2 regions of the Mesorhizobium sp. M0185 genome follow, and region 2 is predicted to be linked to the other one. Evidence: predicted binding sites of a transcription regulator. Region 2 holds the regulator's gene; the other holds the start of a gene.
The links. The regulator HrcA, encoded in region 2, represses chaperone genes, less so after heat shock. The targets are predictions, from matches to a motif close to GTTAGCACTCNCNNNNNGNGAGTGCTAAC.
Positions count from the first base shown of each region.

Region 1 (6,172 bases), on a different contig from region 2:
ACTGCCTTGGTGGGGTTGTTTGAGGTCCCCGGATGCCAAAGGCACGGGATACTGGTTTTCTCATTCTGCTGCCCAGGTCGTTCGATCCGGCATCTCAGATTGCCAGTGGCGCATGCGATGTGTACTTCGAGAGAGCATCGCCAGTTGTTGTGGTCGAATATTTCGCTGAAAGGCACCGGGCGTTCTAGTGAGGTAGGCCCGATCGCTACATCGCGTGGACGCAATAAAACTGACATACGCCTATATTTGCCGGCCTGATAACTCGATCTCGAAGGTCATTGTCGCCTTCAAGATTGGTTGGCTGTGTTCGTCGCGAACCTCGATTGCAAGGCAGCAGCGGCGGTCGGGTGGTGCGATTTCTCTCACATAGTCCGCCAGGGCCGCGAAAGCCTTCGCACGAGCAGCATTGAGGCTTCCAGCAAGCCTTGTCCCCTCATCGTCGGGAAAGAGCCGGTCATTGTCGCGCACGTCGAAATAATACAGCGCCATGGCGACCGAACTACACTTAGGTCGGCCTGTTTCATGTCTTATTTTGTACGATGCCGCTCCAGCTCGCCTCAGATAAGCCGGTTGTCCTCGGCCGTCGAGCGAGCACGGCGACGGGTGCCGTCCGTATCCGCCTTCCGGTGCCGTTCCGCGGCCTCCTTGCGGATCTGCTCGAAGCGATTGTCTTCGACTTCCCTGCTCGTCGGCGTCGTGTCCGTCTTTTTCACAAAAGAGATCATTATCGTGTTCCTGGTTTGACGCGAAGACGTCCGAAGACGATTACATTTGCGTGGCTTAGGCTGCGAGTGCTGCAGCGCAGCCTTCGGCGGCGCGCCTGTCGGGAGACGTCTGACCAGGCATCGTCGCCCAGCCTCCTGCCTCCACGAACAGCCGCCGCTTGTAGCTGTCGGAGATTGCGTTCAATGCGGTGAGTTGCGCCGACTTATCCGGAGACGCATTGAACTTGTCGATGCAGATGACTGAGGCCAATTCGCTGCGCGCCGAGTCGCCGGCGGCCTTTGCCTGTGCTAGCGACGTGCCGCCCGTGACCCACCCGCCCCAGCTGAAGCCGACGATCATCGTTGCGACAGCCGTCGCAGCGCACGCCCAGACGAGCGCCGATTTGGATGGCTGATAGGCTTCCCAGCGCTGGGCGAGCGATTGCTTGGTATTGGTCTGCATGGCCATGTAAGTTCTCCTCCTTGAGTGTTGTTCTGGATTGCGCCCGGCCGCCAGCCGCCGGGCATTCAGCCGCTGCTTAGTGTCCCATTCCACCCATGCCGCCGCCATTGCCCGCAGCGGCTGCATCCTTCGGCGGAACATCCGCAATCATGGCTTCGGCGGTAATCAGAAGCGCGGCGATGGAGCCCGCGTCCTGCAGAGCGGTGCGGACAACCTTGGCGGGATCGATGATGCCGGCCTTGATCATGTCGACATAGGTTTCGGTCTGGGCATCAAATCCCTCGCTGGGGTTCTTGCCGCCGGCCAACTTGCCGACGACGACCGAACCTTCAAAGCCAGCGTTCTCGGCGATCTGCCGGATCGGTGCTTCGAGTGCTTTCAAGACAATCGAAATACCCGCCGTCACGTCGGCATTGGTTCCGGTAAGCCCGGCCAAGGTTGCCGTGGCACGAAGAAGCGCTACGCCGCCGCCTGCCACGATGCCCTCTTCCACAGCGGCGCGGGTGGCGTTCAGCGCATCATCGATGCGATCCTTCTTTTCCTTGACTTCGGTCTCGGTCGCGCCGCCGACGCGAATGACGGCAACACCGCCGGCAAGCTTCGCCAGCCGCTCCTGCAGCTTCTCCTTGTCGTAGTCCGAGGTGGTCTCCTCGATCTGCGCTTTGATCTGCTGGATGCGGCCGGCGATCGCCTGCTTTTCGCCGGAGCCGTCGATCACCGTCGTCGTGTCCTTTTCGATGACTACGCGCTTGGCTCGGCCGAGCATGTCGATGGTGACATTTTCGAGTTTGATGCCGAGATCTTCCGAGATCAGCTGTCCTTGCGTCAGAACGGCGATGTCTTCCAGCATAGCCTTGCGGCGGTCGCCGAAGCCTGGGGCTTTGACCGCCGCGACCTTCAGGCCGCCGCGCAGCTTGTTGACGACCAAGGTCGCCAGCGCTTCGCCTTCGACGTCCTCGGAGAGGATCAGCAGCGGCTTGCCGCTCTGCACCACGGCCTCGAGGATCGGCAGCATGGCCTGCAGATTGCCGAGTTTCTTCTCGTGCAGGAGTATGTACGGATCCTCCAGTTCCACGCGCATCTTCTCTGGGTTGGTAACGAAGTAGGGAGAGAGATAGCCGCGATCGAACTGCATGCCCTCGACCACCTCGAGTTCAGTCTCGGCCGTCTTGGCTTCCTCGACTGTGATTACACCTTCATTGCCAACCTTCTTCATCGCCTCGGCGATCATCGCACCGACGGACGCGTCGCCATTGGCGGCAATCGTGCCGACTTGGGCGATCTCCTCCGATGATTTCACCTTTTTGGACCGGGCCTGGATGTCCTTCACGACGGCGGCTACGGCAAGGTCGATGCCGCGCTTCAAATCCATCGGGTTCATGCCGGCGGCAACAAGCTTTGCACCTTCGCGAAGAATGGAGGCGGCAAGCACAGTTGCGGTCGTGGTGCCGTCCCCGGCCAGGTCATTGGTCTTCGAGGCCACTTCGCGCACCATTTGCGCGCCCATATTCTCGAACTTGTCGGAAAGCTCGATCTCCTTGGCGACGGTGACGCCGTCCTTGGTGATGCGCGGCGGGCCATAGGCCTTGTCGATGATGACATTGCGGCCCTTGGGACCGAGCGTTACCTTGACGGCGTTGTTCAGGATTTCGACCCCGCGCAGCATGCGGTCACGAGCGTCGGTTGCGAATTTGATTTCCTTGGCAGACATGATTTTTCGTCCAGTTCAGTCTTGAAATGAGGAGAGCGGGAAAATCGCTCGGTCAGGCAGCTTTCTTGGCCGCTTTGGCCTTGTCGATGATGCCCATGATGTCGGTCTCCTTCATGATAAGGAGATCTTCGCCGTCGATCTTGACCTCGGTTCCCGACCATTTGCCGAACATGACGGCGTCGCCAGCCCTCACGTCGAGAGGGATCAGCTTGCCGCTTTCGTCGCGCGAGCCCGGACCGACGGCAATCACCTCGCCTTCCTGCGGCTTTTCCTTGGCATTGTCGGGAATGATGATCCCGCCCTTGGATTTGATATCGCCTTCGGCGCGTCGGATGACGACGCGGTCGTGAAGTGGCCGGAATTTCATTGGGATTCTTTCTGCGGCCGGCGCATAGGTGGGCCGCGCCTTTGTATTAGGCCCTTTGGCACTCGAATGATAGGAGTGCCAAAAATAAAACCTGATAGCCTGGAAACAGGAAAATATAAATTGGTGGCTGTCTAATTATTTCCGTGTAAAGGTAGTTGGCTTAGCCTCTCCTTTTGCCGTTACGCGAAAGTACCCAAATTTAAAAGTGCTCGCGCCTTGTTCGCAGCTCGATTGAGGAGCATATATAGAGTGCGTTGATTTTGGCCGATTGGCTTTCGCGGTGTCAGAGACCTAGACCCGCCATGCACCCCGAATCTCGACAGTGAATGCATACCGCCGATCCGGCGCGCACTTCGCTCTGTTCGATCTGGATTGGACCCTGGCGCTGACCACGGATGTACTGGCAGCATCGGGGTCGTCCGGTTCGAGCGGGAATGATGCAGGAGGCGCATCCGCGTGCTCCTGCGGAGGCCTGCAATATGACCAGCCGCACCACGCAAACTGTCGTTCACTTTTCATCGGATTTCCGCTTGCCGGGTTTTGACGCGCCGCAACCGGCGGGAGACTACCGCGTCGACCACGACGAGGAGCTGGTAGAGGGCACCTCCCGGCTTGCCTGGCGACGAGTCGGCGCTTTCATGCACCTGCCGGCGGTCGCCACGCAGGCTCCGACGCAGCAGATGGTGCCGATCAATCCAGCGGACCTGGAAGCCGCCCTCGCAAAGGACCTTGAACAATCATGATGGCACCATCCCGCCGTGCAACCCCGCGCGACGCTGCAAAACATCTTTTTTCGATTGGGCAGTGCGTCCGGCTGAAGGGCGGGTTCCAAACGTCGCCCAAGCTTGGGGATATATACCGGATCACCGCAACGCTACCTCCGCGCGACAACTCGTTTCAATACCGCCTTCGCAATGACGACGAGCGCCATGAACGGGTTGCGACCCAAGACCGCTTGGAACCGCTAGGCCCGGATCAACCGGATGGCGCAACACTCATAAAAAGGACGTTCGGCAATGGCCAAGGGACAGAAACGCAGCAGCCGCGAGATCAGAAAGCCGAAACAGGTGAAAGCACCGCCGAAACCTGAAGGCGCATTCGGCGCGCAGAGTAAGCAGGCCGAGGCCAATGCCCCACGTGGCAAGGGCAAGAGCTGACAGCCATGGCGCTCGTTCGGAACGGGTCCGGTCAGTGATGAAGATCGTGATCGAATTCTACCGCACCCGAAACGCGGACGACGCTCATGCCGTCGTCGGCCGCGAAACGAAGGAAGCGGTGAATACCAGTGACGCGATCGAGATTGCGCGGCTGCTTTCGCAAACCCTCGACATGCCGCAGCGACCAGACGCCATGACGATCACCGACGCCAACGGCGCGACACTCTATTCTGGCGTCACTAACGCTGAAGCGGCCAATGACGAAAGGCAACAATCATGAACGGTCAAAACAATCAAACCGAGCTGCGACGCAATAGTGTCGCGATCGCCATCTGGGAAAATGAGGGCGGCGCACCGGGCAATGATTTCACGGACCACCAATACGGTCGTCGTATCGAAGCGGATAGGTCCTGGACGGTCTATCATGTCTTCACGGGCGTTACGGCGCGTGTCGGCAACGATGACTTGACTGGCCTAGACAGGTCACAGGCCACAAGCAGGATGATGTCTCTCAATATTCGCAACGCCGAATGCCGCAAACAGCCCATCAGCCTGCCGGCACTCGCCCGGGATGCGTCGGGCGAAGCGATGGGATGCCGGTCATGACACTGTCCTTTCCAAACCCGAGCCGCAGCTTCGATGATGAGCAGAACGTCGTCCGCTTCAGCGGCCATGACGGCATGTCCCAAGTGCGATTCCTGGTGGAGGCCGCTGCACTGGAGAAATCGGGCGCGGAGTTACGTGGGACAGCGCCATCGGAGGCGAAGTGCCTCGCCGCGTTCGATTCAATGCGCACGTCCATCTACGACGCAGCGCGCAAGGCTTATTCTCACCGACGTCGCGAATTCTATATTTTAACGGCCGCCGATTTCCGGTAGTCGGATCAGGAGCGAGTATCCTCATGCTGATCCGCTATGGCTATGAAATCACGCTGACCTGCCAGCAGCCGACCGCATTGGTATGTCTCCTGTCGGTCCACGAAGATCGTGCGGCCGACATCAGGGTTCCAGAAACGACATTCACCGCCCCCGACGTTCCGGTATCGACCTACGCGATCTCTTCGGCAACCGATGTCGCCGGCTGGTCGCGCCGGCCGGCGACCTGACGATGTGGGGCGATGCGACGATCGAGGATGACGGCAAGTTGGACAGGGTGCTGCCCAACGCACGGGAACTCGCGGTGGCGGAATTGCCGGACGACTGTCTCGTCTACCTCATGGGCAGCCGCTATTGCGAAACCGACCGTCTCAGCCAGATTGCGTGGGACCTGTTCGGCACGATCCCGCCCGGGTGGGGTCGCGTGCAGGCGATCTGCGACTTCGTCCACAACCACATACGCTTCGACTACATGCAGGCCCGGTCGACCCGGACAGCTTTCGAGGCATTCAACGAACGCATCGGCGTCTGTCGCGACTTCGCGCATCTCGCGGTGACCTTTTGCCGCTGCCTTAACATCCCCGCCCGCTACATCAACGGTCATCTCGGTGACATCGGCGTCCCGGTCGTCGATCCGATGGACTTCAGCGCTTGGATAGAGGTATTCCTCGATGGCGAATGGCATACCTTCGATCCGCGCAACAACACGCCGCGGATCGGCAGGATAGTAGTCGCACGCGGCCGAGATGCGGCCGACATACCGCTCATCAATTCCTTCGGCCCGCACGTCCTGAAGGCGTTTCGAGTTTGGACCTATGAAGTGGTGCCGGATTTGCAATGACTCGAAGCGTCGTGGATGAGACCTGGGGATCGATATCAAGTGAGAGGATAACCT
Region 1 is NZ_JAMYSY010000048.1:6,920-13,091, forward strand. It holds gene NKJ20_RS34215 (DUF6894 family protein) at 241-489, opposite strand; gene NKJ20_RS27345 (hypothetical protein) at 558-725, opposite strand; gene NKJ20_RS27350 (hypothetical protein) at 781-1,173, opposite strand; gene groL (chaperonin GroEL) at 1,244-2,878, opposite strand; gene NKJ20_RS27360 (co-chaperone GroES) at 2,931-3,245, opposite strand; gene NKJ20_RS27365 (hypothetical protein) at 3,725-3,988, shown strand; gene NKJ20_RS27370 (hypothetical protein) at 3,985-4,335, shown strand; gene NKJ20_RS27375 (hypothetical protein) at 4,440-4,682, shown strand; gene NKJ20_RS27380 (hypothetical protein) at 4,679-5,008, shown strand; gene NKJ20_RS27385 (DUF1488 family protein) at 5,005-5,280, shown strand; partial or broken gene NKJ20_RS27390 (transglutaminase-like domain-containing protein) at 5,304-6,118, shown strand.
Region 1: NKJ20_RS27360 (co-chaperone GroES) is a predicted target of HrcA. The motif match lies at 3,300-3,328, and genes of this name have one in related genera.

Region 2 (6,172 bases):
TTCTTCGCCTCCACCGTCTCCGGCGTGATGCCGCTCGTCCAGAAACGCCAGCCAAGAAAGGCGAGGTAGGCGACGCCCAGCCATTTGATGGCCAGGAAGACCATGCCGAAAGTTTGTGCGACGAAAGCCAGGCCGAGCACCACGGCAGTGAGATAGGTCAGGTCGCCGAGCATCAGCCCGAACGACATGGCCAGCGACGAGCGGAAGCCGGAACCCAGCGCACGCGCAACGAGCGCGGTGACGCCGGGGCCGGGGATGGCCGCGGCGATGCCGAGGGCGGCGCTATAGGCGAGAAACCCGGTGAGTGTCATGATTCGCGCTTGTCGCACAATGTTGAAGTTGGGTGAATTCCCTCGGCCCGGATTCGATTGCGCCAGCGCAGCAGGCGACACCGCCGTTCAGGAGCGGCCGTCTTCGTAGGTAACGCGCCAGATGGTGCCATTACCGTCCTCGGTGACGATCAGCGAGCCGTCCTTGGCCATCGCGACACCGACCGGGCGGCCCCAGACGGCGTCGTTCGAGATGACGAAGCCGGTCATGAAGTCCTCATATTCGCCGGTCGGCTTGCCATCCCTGAATTTGAGCCTTACCACCTTGTAGCCGGTCCTGGCGCCACGGTTCCACGAACCATGCATGGCGACGAAGGCGTCACCCTGATAATCCGCCGGGAAGTTCTTGCCGTCGTAGAAGGCTATATTCATCGGCGCCGAATGCGCCTGCATCAATACATCGGGGACAGTGGCCTTGCCGGCGAGGTCTGGCCGCTCGCCCTGATGGCGCGGATCCTCGTTATTGCCGATGTAGTACCAAGGCCAGCCATAGAATCCGCCGTCCTTGACCGCTGTTGCAAATTCGAACGGCACATTGTCGCCGAGCTCGTCGCGCTCATTGACGACGCACCACAATGCGCCGGTGGCGGGCTGCACGGTCATGCCCGTACAGTTGCGCAGGCCGGTGGCGACAGTTCGGGGATTTTTCCCATCCGGGTCAAAGGCGAGCACATCGGCACGGCCGTCCTCGGAGCCCCAGGCCGCCCCGAGCGGCTTTGATTTGGCCCAGGCGTCGAGGCCGCTATCCGGCTCCTTGCCTATATCCTCGGCGACGTTCGAGGCGGAGCCAACCGACAAATAAAGCGTTTTGCCGTCCTGCGAGAAGGCGATGTCGCGGGTCGTGTGACCACCCGACGGGATTTGGGCGACAATGGTTTCTGGTTTTCCGGATGTCTTCAAGTCGCCATCGCGATAGGGGAAGCGGACGATGCTGTCGCTGTTCGCGACATAGACCCATTGCGGTTTGTCTCCTGGCGGATAGAAGGCGATGCCGTAGGGATAATTGAGCCCCTTGGCGAAGATCGCTTTCTCGATGGGCTTGGCGCTGCCCTCGGCGAGACGATAGACGCGTATTTGGTCGGCATGGCTGTTGGCAACAAACAGGTCGCCATTCGGAGCGACGCGCACGACACGTGGATTGACGATGCCGGATGCGATCATTTCAGCCGAAAAGCCCGACGGCAATTCTGGCTTGGCGCTTTCGGGCCGTTCCGCCACACCGGCGCCGTTCGAAGCGGATTGGCCGGGGTCGGCTGCCGGCATGTCTCGCGGCCCAATCAGGCGTCGGACGCCAGGCCTGTCGGCTTGCCAATCGCCAAACGCGGCTTCGCCTTTGAGCACATTCTGGTCCGCCTGCTGGGCGGCTGCCGGTGTCGCAACAAGGAGGGCAGCGGCAACGGCCGCAAAGCCGCCAGATCGGATCATCAACGTCCTCCGGGATTCGCCTCGAACAGGGCAAACGGCATCAGGTATTGATCGTTCCAAGCGGCCGTCCAGCACACGAGGATTTGAAGCCGAACCCGTTCAGTTGCCAGAGGCGTAAAAGTCGTCGTCGAGGCGCTTTTCCAGCGCGACCAGATCGGCCGGCAGCGGCAAACCCATCGCCCGCATCTCTTGCAGCTTCTCGCGCAATTGCTCTTGCACCTCGTGCTGATCCTCTGGCTGGTTGATCATTTCTTCGAGCAGCAGACTGATCTGGGCCTTGAACGATTCCAGCGCCATTCTTTTCTCCTCCTTGCGGCAGGCCCGCGGCGGCTCCTAGCTCAGCATGCGCGAAATCAGCTGCGCGGTATAGTCGACCATCGGTACTATGCGCGCATAATTCAGCCGCGTCGGCCCGATGACGCCGAGCGCACCGACGACGCGCGCGTCCTTGTCGCGATAGGGTGCCACCACCAGCGAGGAGCCAGACAGCGAAAACAGCTTGTTTTCCGAACCGATGAATATGCGCACGCCTGGGCCTGCCTCGGCGAGGTCGAGAAGCTGGATCAGCCCATCCTGCGTCTCCAGATCCTCAAACAGATGCCGCAGCAATTCTATGTCGGCCTGGGCAGTGACGTTTTCCAGGAGATTGGCGCGGCCGCGCACGATAAGCCGCCCAGGCACGCCGCTTTCAGCGCCTGCCCAGACCGCCAGGCCCTTCTCGACCAGATCCTGCGACAGCGTGTCGAGGGCTGCCCTGGTCTCTTCCTTGATGCGGGCGATCTCGACCCGCGCCTCGGCCAGGGTGCGACCGCGGATATGGGCGTTGAGGAAGTTGGAGGCTTCGTGCAATTGCGAGATGGTGATGCCGGCGGGCAGATCGATGACGCGATTTTCGACGTCGCCGTTCTGCGAGACCAGCACGGCCAGCGCCTTGGTCGGCTCGAGCTGGATGAATTCGATGTGCTTAAGCGCCACCTCATTCTTGGCGGCGAGCACGAGGCCGGCGCCGCGCGACATGCCGGACAGCATCTGGCTGGCCTCGGTCAGCATATGCTCCAGCGTCGCGCCCGAGCCGGAGGCGCGCACCTGGGCCTCGATGGTGCGGCGCTCCTCGTCGGAGAGGTCACCAAGTTCCATGAAAGCATCGACGAAGAAGCGCAGGCCTGCCTGAGTCGGCAGCCGGCCAGCCGAAATGTGCGGCGCATAGATCAGGCCGAGATGCTCAAGGTCGCTCATCACGTTGCGGATGGTGGCCGGCGACAGCGACGACGGCAGGATGCGCGACAGGCTGCGCGAACCGACCGGCTCGCCATCCCTCAAATAGGAATCGACGATGCGCCGGAAGATGTCGCGCGAACGCATGTCGAGCGATTGAAGCGCGGGCGATTGCAGCGCGTGCGACGGGAGCACGTGCGACTGCAAACCGGGATCGACTGCCTTTGTCATTTCGAGCCAAAAACCTCCGCCCCGAAGATATAGACTTCCGCGGTGTCGGCGCAACCGGTCCATTTTCCTTTGCGCCTCACGCCCCGTGCGGCTACAAGCCGGCCAAGATTCCCCGGCCAAGATTCCGAAGAAAGAAAGAAGCCTGAATGCGCCCTTCCAAACGCCAATTCGACGAAATGCGCCCCATCTCCTTCGAGCGCGGCGTCTCCAAGCATGCGGAAGGCTCGTGCCTGGTGAAGTTCGGCGACACGCATGTGCTGTGTACGGCCAGCCTGGAGGAAAAGGTGCCGGGCTGGATGCGCAACTCCGGCAAGGGCTGGGTGACGGCGGAATACGGCATGCTGCCGCGTTCGACCGGCGAGCGCATGCGCCGCGAGGCTTCGGCCGGCAAACAAGGCGGCCGCACGCTGGAAATCCAGCGGCTGATCGGCCGCTCCCTGCGCGCCGTGGTCGATCTGCAGGCGCTCGGCGAGCAGCAGATCACCGTCGACTGCGACGTGATCCAGGCCGACGGCGGCACGCGCACCGCTTCGATCACCGGCGGCTGGGTGGCGCTCTACGACTGCCTGCGCTGGATGGAAACCCGCCAGATGGCGAGCCTGGGCAAGGTGCTGAAGGATCACGTTGCGGCGATCTCCTGCGGCATCCATGATGGCCAGCCGGTCATCGACCTCGACTATATCGAGGATTCCTCGGCCGGCACCGACGCCAATTTCGTCATGACCGGCAAGGGCGGCATCGTCGAGATCCAAGGCACGGCCGAGGGCGAGCCGTTCTCGGAAGAGCAGTTCGCGGCGCTGATGGGGCTCGCCAAGAAAGGTATTCAGCGCCTGGTCAGCTTGCAGCAAATGGCGGTGGCTTAGCTGCGGTCAATATTGATGAGATTGGCGATCCTGTGACTCCTTCTGCAATCCTGGAATCAGCACTCTACGTGACGGACCTTGCTGCCGCGGAACGGTTCTATTCGGGCGTGCTCGGGCTCGATCTGCTCGGCAAGGTCGATGGCAGGCATCTCTTCTTCCGCTGCGGCGACAGCGTGCTGCTTATGTTCAATGCCGAGGCGACCAAAGTGCCGCCGCCGGCCGACGCCAAGCTCAAAGTACCGCCGCATGGCGCGGTCGGCCAGGGCCATCTTTGCTTCGCCGCAAGCGCGGATGAAATCCCACGCTGGAAAGCGCATCTTGTGGCGAAGAAAATCGCCATCGAAAGCGAGTTCGAATGGCCGCAGGGCGGCCGCTCGATCTATATTCGCGACCCGTCGGGCAATTCGATCGAATTCGCCGAGCCAAGAATCTGGGGCATCTGATGCATTCGCCAACTGTTCATTCGCTTGACGGGCATAAGATCGTCGTCGCCAGCCATAACATCGGTAAATTGCGGGAATTCGCCGATCTGATGGCGCCATTCGGCATAGAAGCGAAGTCCGCAAAGGAATACGGCTTGCCGGAGCCAGACGAGACCGGCACCACTTTCGAGCAGAACGCCCTCATAAAAGCCTTGGCCGCCGCCAAGGCCACTGGATTGCCGGCGCTGTCGGACGATTCCGGCCTGTGTGTCGATGCGCTCGACGGCGCACCCGGCGTCTACACCGCCAACTGGGCCGAGACGCCGGACGGCTCCCGCGACTTCGGCATGGCCATGCAGCGCACGGAAGTGGCCTTGCAGGAAGTTGGCGCGATCACGCCTGCCCAGCGCAAGGGCCGCTTTGTCGCGGTCATCTGCCTGGCCTTCCCCGATGGCCAGGCGGAATATTTTCGCGGTGAGGTCGAGGGCACGCTGGTATGGCCGCCGCGCGGCGAGCTCGGCTTCGGCTACGATCCGGTGTTCTTGCCCGATGGGTTCGAAAAGACCTTCGGCGAGATGAGCGCGAAGGAAAAGCATGGCTGGAAGCCCGGCCAGCCAACCGCATTGTCGCACCGTGCCCGCGCCTTCCAGAAATTCGCGCAAGCCCGATTGGCCGCCGTATGACCATGCTGCTCGACCGCAGGCCTGGTTTCGGCGTCTACGTCCACTGGCCGTTCTGCGCGGCCAAATGCCCGTATTGCGACTTCAACAGCCATGTCCGCCACCAGCCGGTCGACCAAGAGCGTTTTGCCCGCGCTTTCGAGACCGAGCTGGCGACGATGCGCGGCCGCACCGGGCCGCGTGAGGTGACCAGTATCTTTCTTGGCGGCGGCACGCCATCGCTGATGAAACCGCAGACCGTGGCGGCGGTGCTGGATGCAGTGGCGAAGAACTGGACGGTGCCTGACGGCATCGAGGTGACACTGGAGGCCAATCCCTCCTCCGTCGAGGCCGAGCGCTTTCGCGGCTATCGCGCGGCCGGCGTCAACCGGGTATCGCTTGGCGTGCAGGCGCTGAACGACAAGGATCTGCGCTTCCTCGGCCGTTTGCACAATGTCGATGAGGCCCTGCATGCGATCGGCCTAGCGCGCGAGATTTTCCCACGGCTGTCGTTCGACCTGATCTACGCGCGGCCCGGTCAGACGCCGGAAGCGTGGCAGGCGGAGCTCGAGCAGGCGATCGGCCACGCCGCAGACCATCTGTCGCTCTATCAGCTGACCATCGAGGAAGGCACGCCGTTCCATGCACTGCATGCGGCAAGGAAATTCATCATTCCAGACAATGAGCTTGCCGCCGATCTCTACGCGTTAACGCAGGAGATCACCACCGCGCGCGGACTGCCGGCCTACGAGATTTCCAACCACGCCAGGCCCGGCGCCGAAAGCCGGCACAATCTCACCTACTGGCGCTATGGCGAATATGTCGGCGTCGGTCCCGGCGCGCATGGCCGGTTCGTCGAAAATGGCCGCCGCGTGGTGACGATCGCCGAGAAAATGCCGGAGACCTGGGCCAATCTGGTCGAGGCCAAGGGTCATGGCGTTACCGGCGGCGAGGTCCTGACGCGGTCGGAAGAGGCCGACGAGTTCCTGCTGATGGGGCTGAGGCTGGCGGAGGGCATCGACCTTTCC
Region 2 is NZ_JAMYSY010000019.1:53,698-59,869, reverse strand. It holds gene NKJ20_RS17080 (LysE family translocator) at 1-311, opposite strand, end outside; gene NKJ20_RS17075 (PQQ-dependent sugar dehydrogenase) at 399-1,754, opposite strand; gene NKJ20_RS17070 (hypothetical protein) at 1,854-2,051, opposite strand; gene hrcA (heat-inducible transcriptional repressor HrcA) at 2,088-3,200, opposite strand; gene rph (ribonuclease PH) at 3,347-4,063, shown strand; gene NKJ20_RS17055 (VOC family protein) at 4,096-4,506, shown strand; gene rdgB (RdgB/HAM1 family non-canonical purine NTP pyrophosphatase) at 4,506-5,168, shown strand; gene hemW (radical SAM family heme chaperone HemW) at 5,165-6,172, shown strand, end outside.